DNA from 3 places in the Polycladomyces abyssicola genome. Region 1 is predicted to be linked to each of the others. Evidence: riboswitches for the same ligand, from Rfam matches in the RefSeq annotation. Region 1 holds a riboswitch; each other region holds the start of a gene.
The links. A riboswitch is a leader RNA that binds a small molecule or an ion and turns the genes downstream of it on or off. The one in region 1 is predicted to bind S-adenosylmethionine.

Region 1 (7,511 bases):
AGAGCAATGGCCCCACCATTGCGGGCGATTTCACGCGGAACGACAACATGCCGCCGCCTCCGTCGGCTTGTTTGGTTTGAATCTCCCACGTCTCCGACTGCAATGCGGGATAGAACACTTCGTCCACCAGCGGGTGCTGACGGAGGAAATGAGCCAATTGATAAGCGTTTTCCTGATGCCTCTCCATTCTGAGCGCCAACGTCTTCATCCCGCGAAGCAACAACCATGAATCTTGCGGTCCCAGCACGGCGCCGATCGCGTTGTGCAGTGCTGCCATCTGTTCACTCAACTGGTCGCCCTTGGTCACAATCAGGCCAGCCAATACATCATTGTGTCCGCCCAAATATTTGGTCGCGCTGTGAATGACGATATCCGCCCCGCATTCGATCGGACGCTGGAAATACGGCGTCATAAACGTGTTGTCGACAATCGTGATCAATCCATGACATCGGGCGATTTCACAGACAGCATGCAAATCGGTTACCTGCAGCAGGGGATTGGTGGGCGTCTCGACGAAAAAGGCGCGCGTTTCCGGGCGGATGGCTGCCTTCACTTCGTCCAGACGGCGGAAATCGACATAACTGAAAGAAAGACCATACCGTGTCATCAACGTTTCAAACAGCCGGTACGTTCCCCCATACAAATCGAGGGAAACGATCAAGTGATCCCCTCGCTCGAACAATCCCATGACAGTTTGTACGGCAGCCATTCCCGAGCTGCAGGCGAATCCAGCCGTCCCACCCTCCAGGCGGGCGATCGCTTCTTCCAACACCGTCCTTGTCGGGTTGGCGGTCCGGGTGTAATCGTATCCCGTGCTTTGTCCCAATCCCGCATGCCGGTAGGTTGTCGAATAATACACCGGATAACTGATCGCCCCGGTCTTGGTCTCTTTGTTTGAACCCAATTGGGCCAGTTGTGTCTCAATCCGCATGCCATTGTTCCCCCTATTCCAAAAACCGTACGGAAAGTCTTTTTTGGTCATTTCGGTTACACAGATGGAGACGTGCTTTCCCGATTGTCCCAGCCGGAAAACACGTCCCCTGAATCATTCCGTCATCAGAGCTTCGACCGAATCTCCGTCTCCCGTCTCTCTTATCCAGTGGCGACATCGGATGAGCCGGCTCTCGGTTACCAGGCCAATCCTCCCCCAGAATCGATCAATAACGGGATTCACTTGGGAGAGACAGGCTTTTTCAGCCTCGATCACCATTTGTTTCGAATGGTCCCGGTGTATCAAGCCGTGACGACGTTTTGACTTTTCTTCAATGCCTGATCCAGATCGGCGATCAAGTCATCCACCGACTCAATTCCTACGGACAAGCGGACCAGTTCCGGTGTTACGCCTGCGGCCAATTGTTCTTCTTCAGTCAATTGTTGATGCGTGGTGCTGGCCGGATGGATTACGAGGGATTTGGAATCACCCACGTTGGCCAGGTGAGAAAAGAGGCGTAAGTTTTCGATGAGTTTTTTGCCCGCTTCCAAACCACCTTTGATTCCAAACGTGAAAATGGCGCCTTGCCCTTTGGGCAGGTATTTTTTTGCTTTTTCGTATGACGGATGATCTTCCAATCCCGGATGGCTTACCCACTCCACCAGTTCGTGTTCCTGAAGGAACCTGGCGACCCGAAGCGCGTTTTCGCTGTGCCGTTCCATACGCAGATGCAACGTTTCCAACCCTTGCAAGAACAAAAACGCATTGAATGGAGAAATGGACGCTCCGATGTCCCGCAACAGTTGAACCCGGGCCTTGATGATGTAGGCCAGCGGCCCGACCGCCTCGGTGTAGGAAACCCCGTGATAACTCGGGTCCGGTTCGGTCAATTCCGGGAACTTGCCGTTGGTCCAGTCGAATTTGCCTGAATCCACAATCACCCCACCAATGCTGGTACCATGACCACCGATAAATTTGGTGGCCGAGTGCACGACGATGTCCGCCCCGAACTCAATCGGCCGGCACAAGTACGGCGTGGCAAACGTGTTGTCCACAATCAGCGGCACTCCGGCATCATGGGCCACTTTGGACACGGCTTCCACATCCAGCACGTCCATTTTGGGATTGCCGATGATCTCCCCAAATACAGCCCGTGTCTTTTCATTGATTGCCTTTTTGAAATTTTCCGGATCGGAAGGATCGACGAACCGCACAGTGATTCCCAGTTTGGGCAAGGTGTGTTGGAACAGGTTGTATGTGCCGCCGTACAAACTGCTGGATGAGACAATTTCATCCCCGGCTTTGGCGATGTTCAGGATGGAGTAGGTGATTGCCGCCTGACCGGAACTCGTCGCCAGCGCACCGACGCCACCTTCCAGCGCAGCCACCCGCTTTTCAAACACATCTTGAGTCGGGTTCATGATGCGGGTGTAGATATTGCCGAATTCTTTCAACGCAAACAAATTGGCTGCATGCTCCGTATCGTTGAACACATAGGAAGTGGTCTGGTAAATCGGTACCGCTCGCGCATTCGTCGTCGGGTCCGGTTCTTGGCCACCGTGGACCGCCAACGTTTCCAGTCCGTATTGTTGCGTTTCGCTCATCACCATCATCCTTTCGCAGAGATTGAATGCTTTGAGATTTCCCTGAGAAATCACCTGTTGTTCGTGTGAACGTCCCTCTCGCTATTGCAACACACAATCTCAAAGAGCACTCGCCGACTAAAGCCGCCTTTCCGCTTGTGACATCAGCCTAAAACAGTGGAATAAAAAAGCCCCTTCTCCGATAAGAGAAGAGGCTTTGGTTACGCCAGCTCTCCTCTCTTATCTCTCGGAAACCGTTGGCGTCGGTTTCCGCAGGAATTGGCACCTTCCGGTTCGTACAGACCGGGGTTGCCGGGTTTCATCGGGCCAGTCCCTCCACCACTCTCGATAAGAGATTCCAAATCCGATTCAATTGTGTCGACTATCAGAAAACTTGTTTTTCATTATACCGGTCTCTCATACCGCCGTCAACCGTTTTTTTAGAAAAAGTTCCGTCATTGATTCCATTCCAAATTCCATCTACAATGGTGATAGATTGCTTATTTTCGGGTCAGGGCGTGTGTATATGCGCCCATACATCAAATTTATTCATCATCAAGGAGGCTATCATGTCACGGAACCAAACGTTGATCGAATTGACGGAAAAATACGGCGCGAGGAACTATCACCCCCTGCCGATCGTGATTTCCAAGGCGGAGGGTGTTTGGGTGGAGGATGCTGACGGCAACAAGTACATGGACATGCTGAGTGCCTACTCGGCATTGAACCATGGACACCGCCATCCCCGTCTGATCGCGGCGCTGAAAGAACAAGCGGATAAAGTCACCTTGACCTCCCGTGCGTTCCACAACGATCAGCTGGGACTTTTTTACAAAAAAGTGGCTCAGTTAACGGGCAAAGAGATGATTCTGCCGATGAATACCGGAGCCGAAGCGGTGGAAACCGCCCTCAAAGCGGCCCGGCGCTGGGCATATGATGTGAAGAAAGTGCCGGAAAACCAAGCGGAAATCATCGTCTGTGAAAACAATTTCCACGGCCGGACCATCACTGCAGTCTCTCTCTCGTCCAGTGAGGAGTACCAACGCGGATTCGGCCCGTTGACCCCTGGCTTCAAAATCATACCGTACGGTGATGTCGAAGCGCTGAAAGCAGCCATTACGCCCAACACAGCCGCCTTCCTGGTGGAGCCGATCCAAGGGGAAGCAGGCGTTATCGTGCCGCCGGAAGGATATCTGCGTGAAGCCTACCGAGTATGTAAAGAACACAACGTCCTGTTCATCGCCGACGAGATCCAAACCGGGTTCGGTCGAACCGGTCAACTGTTCGCCTGCGACTGGGAAGACGTCCGGCCTGACCTGTATGTGATGGGGAAAGCGTTGGGCGGCGGTGTGATGCCGATCTCCGCCGTGGCCGGGGATAAAGAAGTGATGGGGGTATTCGAACCGGGCTCCCACGGTTCCACCTTTGGCGGCAACCCGTTGGCCTGCGCCGTCTCTGTGGCTGCACTGGATGTGCTGGTGGAAGAAAACTTGCCTCAGCGCTCTCGTGAATTGGGCGAATATTTCATGGCTGAACTGAAACAAATCCAAAATCCGATCATCAAGGAAATCCGCGGTAAAGGCCTCTTCATCGGAATGGAATTGTATGAACCGGCTCGTCCGCATTGCGAACGTCTGGCTGAAGAAGGTTTGCTGTGCAAAGAGACGCACGAAAACACCATCCGTTTCGCCCCGCCGCTCACGATTACCCAAGAAGAGCTGGATTGGGCACTGGCCAAAATCCGGAAAGTGTTGTCTGCTTGATGTACGATATAAGAACCCCCTCGATCCACGAGGGGGTTAAAATTTGGCTCGATTCACGGCACAGTCAAACGGTCGCGAAACTTTTCCAGTGTTTTCTCCCCGATCCCCGGAACGTTGGCCAGCTCGTCCACCGAGCGAAAAGGACCATGTTCCTCACGATAACGTATTATAGCCGCTGCTTTGGACGGTCCAATCCCATCCAGCTGATCTAGCTGTTCCGCCGTGGCAGAGTTGAGCGAAATTTTGCCACCGTTAGCCGTCGTGCCCGACTGAGTCCCGCCATCTGGAACCGAACCGGTTGCACCGGCCACGGGAGGAGGCACCTGTTCCCCTTTTCGCGGGATATAGACCACCATCCCGTCAGCCAACGGCTGAGCCAGGTTGACCCGATTCACATCCGCTGACGGTGCCGCACCTCCTGCCTGTTGCATCGCGTCCTGCACACGTGAACCGCCTGACAACTTGTACACACCCGGATGGTTGACCGCCCCCTTAACGTCGACGACAATCTTGGCGGCTTTTTCCCTATTTCCGCTCGACGGTGTCGCCGGCAGAGCTGGTTTGTAGGCGGGCAGGGTTGGAACCGGTGCAGTCTCTTCCCGACGGTTGATCAACAACACGATGAGTCCAATCACCACCAGCGCCAGCACCCCTGTCGCCAGCGCCCACTTATTGACCCGGTGATACCACTTTTCCTCCCACACCCTTACTCCCCCTTTCCTCATATTCCTCCCCGCTCCTGCATAGAGTTAAAGGAGAAATGTCAGCGTCATGCGGATGGGGAGGGTATTGTGATGAAATTCGGCTTCATCGGGACGGGAAGCATGGGAAGCAATCTGGTACTCGCGTTTGTCCATTCCTACGCCATGCAACCCGATCGTATCATCGTTTCCAACCGTACCCGCGACAAAGCGGAACGGCTGGCTCTGGATTGCCCTGGCATTCATGTGTCCGATCACAATCGGGATACGGCCAAAAAGGCGGATTGCATCTTTCTCTGCGTCAAACCGGGAGATTTTCGACAGGTGTTGGATGAGATACAGGATGTTGTCCGGCCGAACCAATACGTCATCTCCATCACCAGTCCGGTGATGATCCGCGACTTGGAAGAGCATCTGGACGCGAAGATCGCCAAAGTGATCCCTAGTATTTGTCATGCGGCATTGTCGGGTAACGCTCTGTTGATACCCGGAACCCGTTTCTCGGATGAAGACACCCAGTGGTTATACCAGCTGTTCTCCTGCATCAGCAAACCGCTGTACGTCGACGAAGCCCATACGCGTGCCGCTTCCGATTTAGCCAGCTGTGGTCCTGCGTTTCTTGCCAACATTTTGGAGCAATGGATTCAAGCCGCCGTCAAAGAGACCGGACTGCCTGTAGAGACCGCCACCTCCCTGGTGGAACAGATGATCGTCGGCACAGGAAAACTGCTGACAGAAAACGGGTTCACGCTGCAATCCCTCCAGGATCGGGTGGCCGTTCCCGGCGGGATCACGCGCGAGGGACTCCATCTGTTGGATGAGGCCTTCATCCCCTGCTTCACCCGCCTTTTCCAAATGACACACATGAAATTTTCTGAAGACCTCCGCAACGTGCAGCAATCGTTCCAACGCGCTGAGAAAAATCTTTGAGAGTCTCCATGCTTGTAAGAACGGGATTTCTGAAGCGCCAGACGTCCGGTCCGATTCTTTTAAGGACTTACTGTCTCATCAACACTTCAAATGATGCCCCCACATGTCATGCCCCGACTGAGCCGTTTTCATTTTACCATGTATTTATTGGAATACCTGCATGATTTTCTCATGAAAAAACCCGGTTCGCGGCTGCATTTGCAGCTGAACCGGGTTTGAAACTATTCGGCATCTCAAGTGGATGGTCGATTGGGACCTTTTACTTTTTTTTCTTTGTTCTCATCCACGGCACTGCCCAAGGTTGTTCCTTCCTGCGCCAACTTGGCATCACGAGCTTCGTCCGCTCCGATCGGCGGTAATTTCGAATCGGGTTCCACGCGCATGTACCAGACATCCTTTCCCTCGGATTGCCGATCTTTGGATCTGATCGGCGGTTATCCTTTAGGATGTGGAAGGTGTCGCTTTCTCATGCAAAAAGAAAAAGCCCGCCACATAGCGAGCTGCAACTGCTGACTGAGTGGTTGGTTCAAGCGAGTCCGAATTTCCTGTCGAGCGCCTTTAGCCATTGCCATGGAGCGCCATAGAGCGAACGAAAAAAAACAAGCCCGCTTCGGACCGGAAGCACAGGGCTCCAGGCAACGCGCCTCGCAATGGAATCCCTGCGCGTTCCGGTCCTTCATGTCGGGCTCGATCAAGTGGGTCAATTGACCACAATGTTGACCAATTTTCGCGGTACGACGATTACTTTGCGGACCGTTTTCCCTTCCAACAACGTTTGAATGCGGTCCAGCTTCATAACCAGTGCTTCCACTTCGCTCTTGTCCGCCTCGGCCGGTACAACCACTTTATCTCGCACCTTGCCATTGATCTGCACCGCAATTTCCACTTCGTTCTGCACCAAAGCCGCCGGATCGAAGGTCGGCCACGACTGGGCATGCACGCTGTCTTGATGGCCCATCCGCTGCCACAGTTCTTCGGTGATATGAGGCGCAAACGGCGCCAACAACAGCACGACCGTCTCAATCGCATCGGCCAGCGTCCCACGGTCGGCATCCTCCGGATAGGCATAGATGCCATTGACCAGTTCCATAATGGCACTGATGGCGGTGTTAAAGTGATAACGGTCATTCACGTCCTCCGTCACTTTTTTGACGGTCCGGTGCCGCAACCGGTTCAGCTCCTGGGCTTCCTTGCTTGTCGTATCGGGAGCGGGGCGTTGTTCGAACAGGGAGGCGTGCTGCTCCACCATCCGCCAAACGCGGTTCAAGAAACGGTAGCTTCCTTCCACCCCGGCATCCGACCATTCCAAGTCACGATCCGGCGGTGCGGCAAACAGGATAAACATCCTGGCAGTGTCCGCCCCGTATTTTTCGACGATGTCCATCGGGCTGACCACATTGCCTTTGGATTTGGACATTTTCGCTCCGTCTTTGAGCACCATTCCCTGGGTCAGCAGGCTGGTGAACGGTTCATCCACCGGCACCAAACCGGCATCGTACAGGACCTTGGTAAAGAATCGAGAGTACAGCAAATGCAACACGGCGTGCTCAATCCCGCCGATATACTCGTCGACTGGCAGCCATTCCTTCACTTTGTCCGGATC
Region 2 (7,511 bases), 630 kb from region 1:
CCCTGACCGCCCAACCGTCAGTTTCACGGAACGGTGATAGAACATGGCCCCACTCCTTACGGATAATATGGGAATTGTCGAAACACGTTTCAATATAGCCTAAGTAGGTTAATCCGGCAAGGAAAAGAAAGGTGAACAAATCCATTTCTTATTGAGACAGATACGATCCTACACCCAGCATGTGACAGGTGCAGAGTACGTGGTGATCACGAATAAACAAATCCCGGCTTCCTTAGCGTACAGGGTGCCGGGATTCTTTTGACGGTCAAACACCTTGTTGTACATTTAATAAGGTACTCCCCAAAAGAGGGATCTCAAACGGACTGTTAACGACATCATCCCTGCCCGCCGGCGCTCTGTACCAATGCATTCTGCTTTGCCCGAAGCACGTAGCGGGTCAGCTCCTCCGTCATTTGCCAATAGGCAAACGGCGTGATCAGATAAATACCGCGGAAGTACGCCATCGCCACATCCAACAGCTCCCTGGCGATCGCCACGCCCATTTTTCTTCCTTCTTCCCCTTTCAGATCTTTCATCCGCTCCAACACATCCGACGGAATTTTAATTCCGGGTACCTCATTGTGTAAAAAAAGCGCATTTCGGTAACCAGTCAACGGCATAATACCGATAAACACCGGGATGTCCAAATGGGCGGTCGCTTCGGCGATCTGGCGGATTCCATCGGCGTCGTAAACGGGCTGGGTCATGATGAAATCGGCTCCGGCCTCCACTTTTTTCTCCAATCGTCGAACGGCCGCATCCAGATGACGCACATGTGGGTTGAATGCGGCACCGACCACGAATTGTGCCCGTTGTTTCAGCGGTTTGCCGGAGAAGGAAATGCCTTCGTTGAGCTGTTTGAGCATGCGGATCAGCTCAAACGAGGTGACGTCGTAGATCGAACTGGCCCCAGGCAAATCGCCGATCCGCGTCGGGTCCCCCGTGATGACCAGCACTTGGTCGATGCCCAGCGCATGCAGCCCCATCACGTGGGATTGTTGCCCAATCAGGTTGCGGTCCCGGCAAGTGATGTGAACCAACGGATCAATCCCCAATTGCGATTTGACGATCGCGCCCAGCGCCATGTTGCTCATCCGCGTGGTGGCCAACGAATTGTCCGCCATGGTGATCGCCGCCGCTCCCGCCGCATGCAGGCGTGCAGCTCCTTCCAGGAACGAGGAAGTTTCCAGATCTTTTGGTGGGTCCAGCTCCACGATGACGGTGTATTCCCGCTGCACCCGCTCGACGATCGTCGGCTTGTTGCGTTGGCGCAAATGGATCGGCACGCGGCGGGCAGATGATTCGGTCTTGTTTTTCGGGTTCACCCGCGGCAGAGGGGGCAAATCCCGGAGCGATTCGGCCATTGCCCGAATGTGCGCCGGCGTGGTACCGCAACAACCGCCGATGATGCGCACCCCCTGTTCACGCAACCGCAATGCGGATTCACCGAAATAGGCGGGCGATGTCTGGTATTCGTAATTTCCGTCAACCAATCCCAACCGTCCCGCGTTGGGGAAAACAGAAATCCACAAGTCAGTAGGCATCACCGTCTGTTCCAAGGCACGCAACAATTCAGTCGGACCCAATCGGCAGTTGAATCCGACTCCGTCCACCCCGCTTTTGGCCAAATGGGCAAACGCCCCATCCAACGTATAGGCATCCCGTGTCCGTGCCACTTCCATCAAAGCCAACTGGGCGATGATCGGCCGGTCTGTCAGCGGACGGATCACTTCCACGGCCAAGAGAAGTTCTTCCAAATCGAGAAACGTCTCCAGCACGATCCCGTCCACCCCGGCGTGTAACAGCGCTGTGGCCTGTTCCTCATACATGTCGCGGTACGCCTCAGTGTCGTAATGCGGCACTCTCCCGGCCAAAATCGATCCGATCGACCCGACGACAAACGCATCGTCATCCACAGCGGAACGGGCCACCGCCACCGCCTCACGGTTGATCCGCGTTACTTTCCCCGCCAGTCCGTAGCGCTCCAATCGCTCCCGGTTGGCACCGTACGTATTGGTTTCGATCAGTCGCGCACCCGCCTCATAATAGGCTCGATGGACCGAACGGATCACATCCGGCTGCGTCAATGACAGCTCTTCGTAACAAATTCCCACCGGGATGCCCTGTTGGTACAGGTACGTGGCCATCGCCCCGTCTCCGACGAGCAAACCGTTTTGCAAACACTGGCGCAAATCTCGTCCGGACACCTTTCTCCCCCCTTATTCCGCATTGAAATATCGTGCTTCCGGATGCGCGAACACCATCGCGGACACCGATGCCTCCGGTTCCATCATCCACCCGTCCGTCAGGTGAACACCGATGGCCTCCGGTTCCATCAAAGCAAACAACTTTTCCTGATCCTCCAGACGGGGACATGCGGGATAGCCGAACGAGACGCGAATTCCTTGATAACGAGCGCCGAAGCGTTCCTTCATCGTCATTTCCGGCGGATCAGGAAATCCCCACACGTCGCGCATCACCTGATGCAGCCGCTCTGCGAACGCCTCCGCCAACTCCAAAGCTGTCGCCTGCAGGAGATGCGAACGGAAATAATCGCCCCGTTGCTTCCACTCCTCGGCCAGTTCCCGGACACCCGCGCCCGCCGTCACGACCAAAAACCCGACCACATCCATCACGCCGGACTCTTTCGGCCGCAGGAAATCAGCCAAACACAGGTAGGGCGGCTTCTTCTGGCGGGGAAAATCAAACCGTTGCAACACACGGTTCGTGTCATTCGGATCATACACGAGCACTGCATCTCCATCCGCCTGTGCAGGGAAGAACCGATACATCCCGTGCGCCTGCAAAATCCCGTTTTCCCGCGCCTCTCCCAGCAGGCGGTCCACCTCTTCCCTCAACCGCAACGCTTTTTCGTCGCCGTTTGCCAACAGCTGCTCCACGTTGCCTTTGAGCCCCAGGTGTTTGCCCAAAAGCATCTGTTCGTTGATGTACGGCCGCAGATGGGACAGCGGATAGTTCCGCAAAATGTGCCGGTCGAAATCAGGCGGGGTAAATACCGGCGCTTCGCGGGAAACATCGGATCGACGCGGTGCCGTCGGCACCTTTTCTTCACTTGGTCGAACCGTGACCGTGGTCGCCGCTGTCAATTGCTCCTGCCACTGACGCTCCAACTGTTTCCGTTTGTCAGGGTCGGTCAGCCGGTTGGCCAATTCCAATCCGTCCATCGCATCTTTGGCGTACAGGACCAGCCCATTGTATTCGGGGCGGATACGGGTTTCCGTGAATTTTCGGGTCAAAGCAGCCCCGCCCACCAACAAAGGGACATTGATTCCCGCCGCTTTCAAATCCTGTGCGGTGACGACCATCTGTTGTGCCGATTTGACCAACAGCCCGGACAGACCGATGGCGTCCGGCTGTTCCTCTCGACAGGCGGCAATCAGTTGTTCCGGTGGCACCTTGATCCCGAGGTTGACCACTTCAAATCCGTTGTTGGACAGGATGATCTCCACCAGGTTTTTCCCGATGTCATGCACATCCCCCTTGACCGTGGCCAACAGAATCTTGCCTTTGATGTTCGACTCCGTTTTCTCCATGTACGGCTCCAGAAACGCGACAGCCGCCTTCATCACTTCGGCACTTTGCAGCACTTCGGCCACGATCAGTTGGTTGTCGTTGAACAACCGTCCCACTTCGTCCATTCCCGCCATCAGCGGACCGTTGATGATCTCCAGCGGACTGTACTTCTCCAACGCCAGCTTGAGATCATCGATCAATCCGTCCTTGGTTCCCTCCACGATATATTGCCCCAGTCGCTCTTCCAACGGCAACGTTTCTCCCGATGACTTCGTCTCCGTTTTCTTGGCGCGGTAAAACTGCACAAACTCGGCCAACACTGCTTCGTAGTTCTCATGGTTGGTCTCAAACAGCAAACGTTCCGCCAAACGGACTTCTTCCTGCGGGATGGACGCATAGCGCTCCAGTTTTTCGGTATTGACGATGGCGTAGTCCAATCCCGCCTTGGTACAGTGATACAAAAAGACGGCGTTCAACACTTCCCGTCCCGCCGGCGGCAAGCCGAACGACACGTTGGAGATACCCAAAATCGTCTGGCAACGCGGCAAACGTTCCTTGATCAGACGAATGCCCTCCACAGTTTCCTTGGCCGATCCGATATACGCTTCATCGCCCGTCCCGACGGGGAAAACCAGCGGGTCGAAAATGATATCTTCTTCCGGAATGCAGTACTTTTCCGTCAACAAGCGGTAGGAGCGTTCGGCCACCTCCCATTTCCGCTCGCGGTCGACGGCCATGCCACGTTCGTCGATTGTGCCCACCACAACCGCCGCACCGTAGCGGTGAATCAGGGGCACCACCTTTTCAAACCGCTCTTCCCCGTCTTCCAGGTTGATCGAGTTGAGAATGGCTTTGCCCTGCGAAAACTTCAACGCCTCCTCCATTACCTCGGGCGATGTGGAGTCGATCATCAGCGGTGCTTTGATCACCTTGACAGCGTAGGTCAAAAACCGCCGCATATCCTCCAGTTCGTCCCGATCAGGATCAGCCAGACACACGTCGATCACCTGGGCACCGTTTTTCACCTGTTTGCGGGCAATTTCCGCGGCGGCTTCATACTCCCCCTCCTGGATCAAGGTACGAAATTTGCGCGATCCGATCACGTTCGTCCGCTCACCGACGAGAATCGGTCGATTGTCCGCCTCTACATAAACGGGTTCGATACCGGATACCGCCGGAATATGCCGTTCCGGTACGGGGCGGGGGCGTTTGTCCCTCAATGCCTCCGCCAGCGCACGGATATGATCCGGTGTCGTACCGCAACATCCTCCCGCCATGTTGAGCCAGCCGGCATCGGCAAAGGCAGCCAGTTTGGCAGCCAGTCCCTGCGGCGTCTCGTGATACCTTCCCTCCTCGTCGGGCAAACCGGCGTTGGGATAACAGCTCACCCCACAATCGGCCATAGAAGCCAGCGTTCGCAAGTGGTCACGCATAAATTCCGGGCCGGTCGCACAGTTCAACCCTACACACAAGGGACGGAGATGGGAGATAGACACGTAGAAAGCCTCCACATTTTGCCCGGCCAACATGGTGCCCATCGGTTCGATCGTGCCGGAAATCAGGATCGGAACTTCGGTTCCCAACTCGGCAAATGCCCGCCGGATCCCGATTCCGCCCGCTTTCACATTCAGCGTGTCCTGGGAGGTCTCCAACAGCAACGCATCCACGCCACCCAACAACAGCGCACGTGCCTGTTCGTAATACGCGTCCACCAACTGGTCGAACGTGATACCGCCCGTCACCGAGAGCGTCTTGGTTGTCGGTCCCATCGCCCCGGCCACATACCGGGGAGAACCGTCCCGCGTCCATTTGTCCACAGCTTTGCGGGCGCAAGCCACCGCTGCGCGGTTGATCTCTTCCACACGGCTCTCCAGTCCGTACTCGGCCAATACCACCGACGTGGCACCGAACGTGTTGGTCTCCACGATGTCCGCTCCTGCTTCCAGATAGACTTCATGAATGGATTGGATCAGATCGGGGCGCGTCAGGTTGAGCATTTCGTTACATCCCTCATACGCTTCGCCACCAAAATCCTCCGCCGTCAAACAGGCATTTTGCAGCATCGTTCCCATCGCGCCGTCCAGAATCAGAATTTTTTCTTTCATCCGTTCCGACAACGGTTGAATACCCATGTCCATCATCCTCTTTCCTTCCATCAAATAAAAAACCTTTCATCTCTGATCGGATGAAAGGTTGGCGTCGTAAACGCGCAAACTCTCATCTCCCAGAGATACCCTCTGCAGGAATTGGCACCACATTTGAAAGGCTATCCCTTTCAAATAGGTTGCCGGGCTTCATCGGGCCAGTCCCTCCGCCGCTCTGGATAAGAGTTCCGCTAATCGGATTATGTGATTTTTTCCGAACTGACAAACGAAGGATTTGGAGATAAATATACAAAAAGAACGGGGCACCTGTCAATGATTTCAGGTCTTTCCCCTCACGAAATGACTCCAGACACACCCTCGTCCTGGTTCCTGGTTCTCTTCAAACATAGTATATGCTTTTGCGTGAAAACATTTCTCCGTGTTTGACCGACCGGACCGCCCGTTTTACACCTCACGTGCGTTTTTTTGTACGCTCCTCGCTCCCGTTTCAGGTCATGCACTGCCGGAGTAACGGACAACCGAATCCGATACCGTTTATGCTTCCTGTTCCGTAGCTGTTTCATTTTCGTCCGATTCCGCCGTCCGAGCTGCCATTAGAAACCAAGTGATCAATACAAACGCCGTCAATGCCAAAAAGGGAATGGTGACAATTCCGAACCAGTTGATATAGTCACCCGTACACGGCACTCCCTGCGTGCAGGGAGTGAACGACTTCATCGCCGGTACCTTTTGCAGCAAATAATGATAAAGCGAGATCGAACCACCAATCACACTGAGCGGCAGCGTGTAGGGGATAATCCTCCGGTCATCCCGATAGCTGGCAATTCCCAGCAGCACCGTCAACGGATACATGAAAATCCGCTGAAACCAGCACAACTTGCATGGTTCAAACAACGCGATCTCGCTGAAATACAAACTGCCTCCCGTCGCAACCAATGACACCACCCATGCGAAATACAATCCGTATTGCCGAATCCACGCCATCATTCCGGATTATCCTTTCTTGCCCGATTCTTGAAGCGCTTCATCCAACGCTTGTTTCAATTGGTTGTAGTCCAGCGGATTTTCCACTTCTTTTCCGTTGACGTAGATCGTCGGAACCGAATTGATGCCCAGTTTCTTTCCGTTGGCCATATCCCGCTGTACATCCGCCTCGTATTTCCGGGTGCGGATGTCTTGTTCCAGACGTTTCACATCGATGCCGGAAACGTGTTGCTTGGCCAATTGCACCAGAAACTCCGGCGTGGCCCAGATGGTGTACTCGTCCTGCTGATTCCGGTAGACCGCGTCATAAAACTGCCAGAATGCCTGCGGATTTTGACGGTAGATCGACTCCCCCGCGATGCCGGCCGTCACCGAATCCGGCCCGATGAACTGCATGTTGAGAAATGCCATCTTGACCTTGCCGGTGTCGATATATTCCTTTTTCAACAAAGGAAAGACGGTTTCCTCGAACCGTTTGCACACCGGACACTTGAAATCTCCGAATTCGATCAAAGTGACTGGTGCATTCGGATCGCCCAGGACGGGTTGACCCTGCGCCAACCGGTTGATTTTCTCCTGTTGACCGTCAGCAGCCATATGCGCGATTCCGAAGATGCCCACGATGAGCACTACCAACCCCACCGTGATCATCGTCAACATTCTCATGTCCTTTTTCTTCCTTTTTGCCTGGTACGACACGGATTGCTTCTTCTTTTGTCGGTTCTTTTTCCCCATAAAGTTCTCCTTCCCATCTGATCCGTTCCACTATCGGATTTGCTTTCTATTATCGCATAAAACAAGGAAAATGGGGACTTCAGAAATGCATCATTTAGCTTGACTGAAAAAATTTACAATCTCTGTGGAAAAAAAGCCGTTTATTCCGGGCGA
Region 3 (7,511 bases), 1.2 Mb from region 1:
AAGGGCTGGTTCGTGTCGACAAGAACGGTAAAGTGGAGCCGGGTATGGCCACCAATTGGGATGTCATGGACGGCGGGAAGAAAATCGTCTTTCACCTCCGGGACGCCAAATGGTCCAACGGTGATCCGGTGACCGCCCATGACTTCGAATTTGCTTGGAAGCGCCTGCTCGATCCGAAAAATGCGGCTGAGTACGCCTATCAGCTGTTTTATCTGAAAAACGGGGAAGCGTACAATTCCGGTAAAGCCAAAGCGGAGGATGTGGGCGTCAAGGCACTGGATGACAAAACACTGGAAGTGACTTTGGAAGCGCCGGTACCGTATTTCGTGACGCTTACCTCATTTTATCCGTTTTTTCCGGTGAACAAAAAAGTAGTGGAAAAGGACCCGAATTGGGGAACGAATGCTAAAACCTACGTCAGCAACGGACCGTTCCTGCTCAAAACGTGGGTGCATGATAAAAAAGTGGAGATTGTGAAAAACCCGAATTACTGGAACGCCAAACGCATCAAACTGAGCCAGATCAACTTCCCGTTTGTCGGGGAAGAACAGACCGAGTACCAGATGTATGTCTCCGGATCCCTGGACATCAACCGAAACGTGCCCAACGATTTGGCACCGAAACTGATCAAAGAGAAAAAGGCGAAGGTCAACAAAGATCCATCCATGTATTTTTACGTGTTCAACACCAAGAAAAAACCGTTTGACAACGTGAAAATCCGCAAAGCCTTCTCTTTGGCCATCGACCGGGAAGCGATCGTGAAGGATGTCCTCGGTCAGGGACAAACGCCGGCCACCGGTTGGGTACCGTGGGGCATCCCGGACTTTGCGCAAAACAAGGAGTGGGTCCAAACCCATGACCCGTACATCCAACCCAAAGCCAATCCGGCCGAAGCCAAAAAGCTGCTGCAGGAAGGTATGAAGGAAGCGGGCATCTCGAAACTGCCGGAGATCACCATCTCGTACAACACTAATGATGGGCACAAAAAGATCGCCGAAGCGGTCCAGCAAATGTGGAAGCAAAATCTGGGTGTCAACGTGAAGCTGGCCAACATGGAGTGGAAAGTGTTCCTGGATAACCTGACTCAAGGCAACTTCCAGGTCGCCCGTTACGGTTGGTACCCAGACTACATCGACCCGATGACGTTCATCGATCTGTGGGTGACCGGTGGCGGCAACAATCACGCCAAATACAGCAACCCGCAATATGATGCGTTGATCAAGCAGGCAAAATCGACGGACGATCAGAAAGTGCGGATGGAAGCGATGCACAAGGCGGAAGAGATGCTCGCTCGGGATATTCCGGTTACTCCGATTTACAACTACACGAGAGTCTACCAGATCAAAGATTACGTCAAAGGCTTCTATCAGGAGATGGATGGCCAGTTCAATTTCCTGGATACCTATCTGACCGAAAAATAAACCGGATAGGGACCACAGTCCGGAGGGTCACCTGCAATGGGTGGCCTTCCTATTCTTTTCATTTAGAACGGTAGAGGTGGTGGACGCATGCTTCGCTATCTGGGACAACGCTTTGTGATGATGTTGATTTCCCTGTGGTTGATCGCCACGTTGACATTCATGATGATGCTGGCAGTGCCGGGCGATCCGTTCACCGGTGAGAAAAAATTGCCACCGGAAACCCTGAAAAATCTCAAGGCGGCGTATCATTTGGACAAGTCGTACCCGGAGCAGTATCTCTACTATATGAAAAACCTGGTGATGATGGATCTCGGTCCCTCGATCAAATACACCACCCGCACGGTCAACGAAATTATCAGCGAAGGATTTCCCGCATCCGCCCAGTTGGGGGTGCAAGCGATCATCTTGTCGCTGATCCTTGGTTTGACGTTGGGGGCGATTGCCGCGCTCCGGCAGAATCGCATCCCGGATTATACGGCCACCGTGATCGCTGTATTGGGTGTGTCGATTCCCAGCTTCGTCATGGCACCAATTTTGCAAAAATATCTGGGTCTGGAGTGGGAACTGCTCCCGATCGCAACCTGGGAGGGGTTTGAATACAGCATCATGCCGACGATCGCGTTGGCCGTACTGCCGTTGGCGATGGTCACACGGCTGATGCGTTCCAGCATGCTGGAGGTGTTGAATCAGGATTACATCCGAACAGCCCGCTCCAAAGGATTGTCCCCTAGACGTGTCATTATCCACCATACTTTGCGCAATGCCATCTTGCCGGTTGTGACCATCATGGGGCCGCTGACTGCGGGTATTTTGACCGGCAGTTTCGTCATCGAGAAGATCTTCTCCATCCCCGGCATCGGGAAATACTTTGTCGACAGCGTGACCAACCGTGATTACCCGGTGATCATGGGGATCACGATCTTCTATTCCGCCTTTCTCATCTTAATGAACTTTCTCGTCGACTTGATTTACGGTTGGATTGATCCGCGGATCAAAGTCGGACACAAGGAGGCGAACTGAGATGGCGATTCCGGCACAACGATTCGAACGTGTTCCCAAACGGTCCCAAGAGGCGGAAACGATCAAGCGGCCCAGCATCACCTATACCCAGGACGTCTGGCGGCGGCTGAAACAGAACAAACTGGCGATAGCCGGACTGGTGACGATCATTTTGCTTGCGGTGATGTCGATCATTGGTCCGCATTTATCTTCTTATTCGTACTATGAGCAGGATTTGGACGGAAAAAACATGGCGCCTTCGGGCGAACACTGGTTTGGTACCGATGATCTGGGGAGAGATGTCTTTGTCCGCACCTGGTACGGTGGGCGCATTTCACTGGAGATCGGACTGGCCGCAGCCTTGATCGACTTGTGCATTGGCGTGCTGTACGGTGGCATTGCCGGTTATCGCGGTGGCAAGGTGGACGAAGTGATGATGCGGATCGTGGACATTTTGTGGGGATTGCCGTATCTGCTCACCGTCGTGTTGCTATTGGTCGTGCTGGAGCCGGGTTTGGGCACCATCATCATTGCACTGACTGCGACGGGATGGCTCAATATGGCACGGTTGGTACGGGGTCAAGTGCTGCAGCTGAAACAACAGGAGTTCGTGTTGGCGGCACGTACCCTGGGAGCCGATACCAAGCGCCTCCTGTTCAAACATTTGATTCCCAACGCCATGGGACCCATCATCGTCATGCTGACGTTTACGGTGCCCAATGCCATTTTCGCTGAAGCCTTTCTCAGCTTTCTGGGGTTGGGCGTGCAGGCCCCGCAAGCCAGTTGGGGGACGATGATCAACGATTCGTTGGTCGTCATCTTTTCGGAAGATTGGTGGCGGCTGTTTTTCCCTGCCTTTTTCCTCAGCTTGACGATGTTGGCCTTCAACGTGTTCGGTGACGGTCTGCGTGACGCGCTCGATCCCAAGATGCGGAAATGAGGTGGATCAACGTGGCATTGTTGGAGATTCGCGATTTGCATGTGTCGTTTCACACCTATGCAGGAGAAGTACAAGCGGTCCGGGGTGTCAACCTGACGTTGGAAAAGGGAGAAGCATTGGCCATTGTCGGGGAGTCGGGCAGTGGCAAAAGCGTCACTGCACAGGCGATTATGCGCTTGATTCCTTCTCCGCCCGGCAAAATCAAGAGCGGTGAAATTCTTTTTGACGGGAAAAATCTGTTGAAGTTGACGGAAAAAGAGATGTTCCAGGTACGCGGCTCCGAGATCGGGATGATCTTTCAGGACCCGATGACATCGCTCAACCCGACGATGACAGTGGGTAAGCAGATCATGGAGGGGCTGATTTGGCACCAGCGCATTTCCCCTTCCGAAGCGCGCCAACGCGCAGTGGAAATGTTGCGTTTAGTGGGCATTCCCAGCCCCGAGACACGGATCAACAATTATCCTCACGAATTCAGCGGCGGGATGCGGCAACGAGCCATGATCGCCATCGCATTGGCCTGCAATCCGAAGATTTTGATCGCAGATGAGCCGACCACGGCATTGGACGTGACCATCCAAGCACAGATCATCGAACTGCTGAAGGAACTGCAAAAGAAAACGGACACCGCTGTCATTCTGATCACCCACGATTTGGGTGTGGTGGCGGAAATGGCGCAACGCGTGGCGGTGATGTACGGAGGCAAGGTGGTGGAGACGGGAACGGTGGAAGAGATCTTCTACAGGCCACGTCATCCATACACCTGGGGGTTGTTGGCTTCTATGCCTCGGCTGGATTTGGATCGGAAGCAGGAGTTGAAGCCAATCCCCGGGTCCCCGCCGGATCTGTTCGATCCGCCCAAAGGTTGCCCGTTTGCCGATCGTTGTCCGTACACGATGTATATTTGCAACGACGAGATGCCCGAGGTGAGTGAGGTATCCCAGACGCATCGCGTTAGTTGCTGGCTGGAACACCCAGAAGCACCGTCCGTCTCGCATGAACCGATCGTGCGCATTTCGTCCAAGTAAACATTGACAGAAATTTCGATCCATCGTATCATAAGCTTCAAATACGAATATCAGGAAACACCTTCTTATCCAGAGCGGCGGAGGGACTGGCCCGATGAAGCCCGGCAACCACCCCGTTTACCTGTGTGCACCAAAAACACACATCAAACGGCGGGGAATGGTGCCAATTCCTGCAGAACCGACAGGTTCTGAGAGATGAGAAGGGGGACGGACTGCGATGGCATGGGAGCAGACGACACCCTCTTCTGATCGAAGAGGGTGTTTCCTTTTAAAAAAGGAGAGAAAACGCGTGGTAACCAGCGTCGATACGGTGACAAAGAAAACGGTGGCCGTGGGGCCGGTAGCGTTGGAATGCGGGGAAACACTGCAGGATGTGCACATTGCGGTGGAGACGGTGGGAAAACTGTCGGTGGACCGGGACAACGTGGTATTGGTTTGTCACGCGTTGACAGGAGATGCGCATGCCGTCGGGGATGAACGGGACCCCGGCTGGTGGGACGGGTTGATCGGGCCCGGTCGCTACATCGATACCAACCGCTATTTTGTCGTCACCACCAATGTACTTGGCGGCTGTAATGGAAGTACGGGTCCGTCATCCATCAATCCGGCCACGGGGCGGCCTTATGGTTCGAGTTTTCCCCCGGTCACCATTCGGGATATGGTCCACGTGCAGTATCGTACCCTTCAGAAAATGGGCATCGATCGGGTTCATACCATCGTCGGCGGTTCCATGGGGGGAATGCAGGTACTGGAATGGGGCATCTTATACCCTGAAGCGGTGGAGAATTTGATCCCCATCGCCACCACAGCCGCGTTGTCCCCCATGGCCATCGCCTACAACGATATCGGGCGCCAAGCCATCATGTCCGATCCGGACTGGCAGGGAGGCGATTACTACCCGGGACCGGGGCCGAAAAAAGGTTTGGCTATCGCCAGGATGGTCGGAATGGTTACCTACCGAACGGACACGTTGTTCCATCAGCGGTTCCAACGCCGGCTGCAGACCAATGTACCGGAATGGTCCCGGGACGCGACATTTCAGGTGGAAAGCTATCTGCGTTATCAGGGAGAAAAACTGGTTAACCGGTTTGATGCCAACAGTTATTTGTGTCTGCTCAAAGCGATGGACACGCATGATGTGGGCAGGGGGCGCGGCGGAATGGCGGCCGCGCTGTCGAAGATTCGCTCCCGTGCGTTGATCATCGGCATTGAGGAGGATCGGTTGTTTCAAATTGAGGAGCAACGAACACTGTACCGGGAATTACGGGAGCAGGGAAAAGATGCACAGCTGTGGGAATTACGATCCCCGTACGGACATGATGCATTTTTGATCGAATACGAAAAGATGGGACCGGTAATCCGGGAATTTTTGGAGGGGTAGCATTCCGGGGAGAAGCTACCCCTTTCCTTGACGCTGTCGAACAATTGGGAGTACAATAAGGTTGTTCACAAAGTTGAAACCCCTTTCTATCCACTGGACCGCATTAGATCCAGTCCAAGGCATTTCGCCACACTTGTCGAAACGTTTGGGAAGCGGGTTGACATCACGGCTTGATCGCACTATCAAAGTCAATTTACAAGGGGTTATTGGAGGGCGCAAGATGAGCAATCACAGTAGTTTCTTCAACCGTCGGCTGCACTCGTTGCTGGGTGTCATTCCGGTGGGCTTTTTTTTGGTCGAGCACTTGTTGACGAACTATTTTGCGACCAGAGGCCCCGCCGTTTTCCAAGAAAAGGTGGAGTGGATCTGGCATCTGCCGTTCCTGCTCGCTCTGGAAACGGTGTTCATCTACCTGCCTTTGTTGTACCATGCGCTGTATGGTCTGCACATCGCGTTCCAGGCGAAAAATAACGTTGTGAATCACGGCACGTTCCGTAACTACATGTTTATGTTGCAACGCGTGACCGGCATCATCACACTGATTTTCGTGGGATGGCATGTATGGGAAACGAGGGTTCAGGTAGCCTTGCATGATTTGACGTCGCGTGAGTTGACAGTGATGATGCACCAGATTCTCAGCAATGACGTCAATTTTGCACTGTACTTGATCGGGGTCGTTGCTGCTGTTTTCCACTTCAGCAACGGGATCTGGTCGTTTTTGGTCAGCTGGGGCATTACGGTCGGACCGCGTGCACAGTATGTATCCACTTGGGTGTGCATGGCCCTTTTCGTGGTTGTGTCGTACATCGGCATCAGTGCCCTGTTCGCATTCCACAATCCGGAGTTTTTGAACCAGTTGGCGCAGCGTTAAAAGGGGGCAGTGTTCAATGAACGAGAAAATCATTATCGTGGGTGGCGGATTGGCCGGTCTGATGGCCGCCATCAAGACGGCGGAAGCGGGTGCCAATGTCGAGTTGTTTTCGCTTGTGCCCGTGAAACGTTCCCACTCGGTGTGTGCGCAGGGCGGGATCAACGGTGCGGTCAACACCAAAGGGGAAGGTGACTCGCCGTGGGAACACTTTGACGACACGATCTACGGCGGGGACTTTTTGGCCAACCAACCCCCGGTCAAAGCGATGTGTGAAGCAGCGCCGGGCATCATTTACCTGATGGACCGTATGGGAGTGCCGTTCAACCGAACGCCGGAAGGATTGATCGACTTCCGCCGATTCGGGGGTACCAAACACCACCGTACCGCTTATGCCGGGGCGACTACGGGGCAACAATTGCTCTATGCATTGGACGAGCAAGTTCGCCGCTGGGAAGTGGCCGGCCGGGTCACCAAGTACGAGCATTGGGAATTTCTGAAGGTGATCTTGGACGATGAAGGTCGTTGCCGCGGGATTGTGGCGCAAAACCTGCGTAGTCACGAGATCAAGGCCTTCCTGGCCGACGCTGTGATCTTGGCGACGGGCGGTTTGGGCATGATCTTCGGCAAATCGACCAACTCGATGATCAACACCGGTTCGGCGGCCAGTGCGGTGTATCAACAAGGTGCCTATTACGCCAACGGGGAGTTCATCCAAGTACATCCGACCGCGATCCCTGGCGATGACAAATTGCGCTTGATGTCCGAGTCCGCGCGGGGAGAAGGTGGTCGTGTCTGGACCTATAAAGACGGCAAACCGTGGTACTTCCTTGAGGAAATGTACCCGGCTTACGGTAACCTGGTACCGCGGGAT

Region 2: another riboswitch for S-adenosylmethionine. It lies ahead of metH (methionine synthase); the one in region 1 lies ahead of KI215_RS11125 (homocysteine synthase).
Region 3: another riboswitch for S-adenosylmethionine. It lies ahead of metX (homoserine O-acetyltransferase MetX); the one in region 1 lies ahead of KI215_RS11125 (homocysteine synthase).

The regions. Positions count from the first base shown of each region.
Region 1 covers NZ_AP024601.1:2,204,033-2,211,543, forward strand. Annotated here, with positions in the region: gene KI215_RS11115 (aminotransferase class I/II-fold pyridoxal phosphate-dependent enzyme) at 1-931, opposite strand, end outside; gene KI215_RS11120 (hypothetical protein) at 1,004-1,255, shown strand; gene KI215_RS11125 (homocysteine synthase) at 1,234-2,535, opposite strand; SAM riboswitch class I at 2,752-2,869, opposite strand; gene KI215_RS11130 (ornithine--oxo-acid transaminase) at 3,084-4,277, shown strand; gene KI215_RS11135 (helix-hairpin-helix domain-containing protein) at 4,331-4,981, opposite strand; gene comER (late competence protein ComER) at 5,072-5,908, shown strand; gene KI215_RS11145 (hypothetical protein) at 6,142-6,291, opposite strand; gene leuS (leucine--tRNA ligase) at 6,609-7,511, opposite strand, start outside.
Region 2 covers NZ_AP024601.1:2,830,159-2,837,669, forward strand. Annotated here, with positions in the region: gene KI215_RS14095 (ABC transporter substrate-binding protein) at 1-45, opposite strand, end outside; gene KI215_RS14100 (bifunctional homocysteine S-methyltransferase/methylenetetrahydrofolate reductase) at 336-2,207, opposite strand; gene metH (methionine synthase) at 2,220-5,666, opposite strand; SAM riboswitch class I at 5,749-5,864, opposite strand; gene KI215_RS14110 (disulfide oxidoreductase) at 6,174-6,623, opposite strand; gene KI215_RS14115 (DsbA family protein) at 6,633-7,289, opposite strand.
Region 3 covers NZ_AP024601.1:956,190-963,700, forward strand. Annotated here, with positions in the region: gene KI215_RS04840 (peptide ABC transporter substrate-binding protein) at 1-1,421, shown strand, start outside; gene KI215_RS04845 (ABC transporter permease) at 1,509-2,441, shown strand; gene KI215_RS04850 (ABC transporter permease) at 2,443-3,360, shown strand; gene KI215_RS04855 (ABC transporter ATP-binding protein) at 3,372-4,388, shown strand; SAM riboswitch class I at 4,451-4,590, shown strand; gene metX (homoserine O-acetyltransferase MetX) at 4,678-5,769, shown strand; gene KI215_RS04865 (succinate dehydrogenase cytochrome b558 subunit) at 5,990-6,640, shown strand; gene sdhA (succinate dehydrogenase flavoprotein subunit) at 6,657-7,511, shown strand, end outside.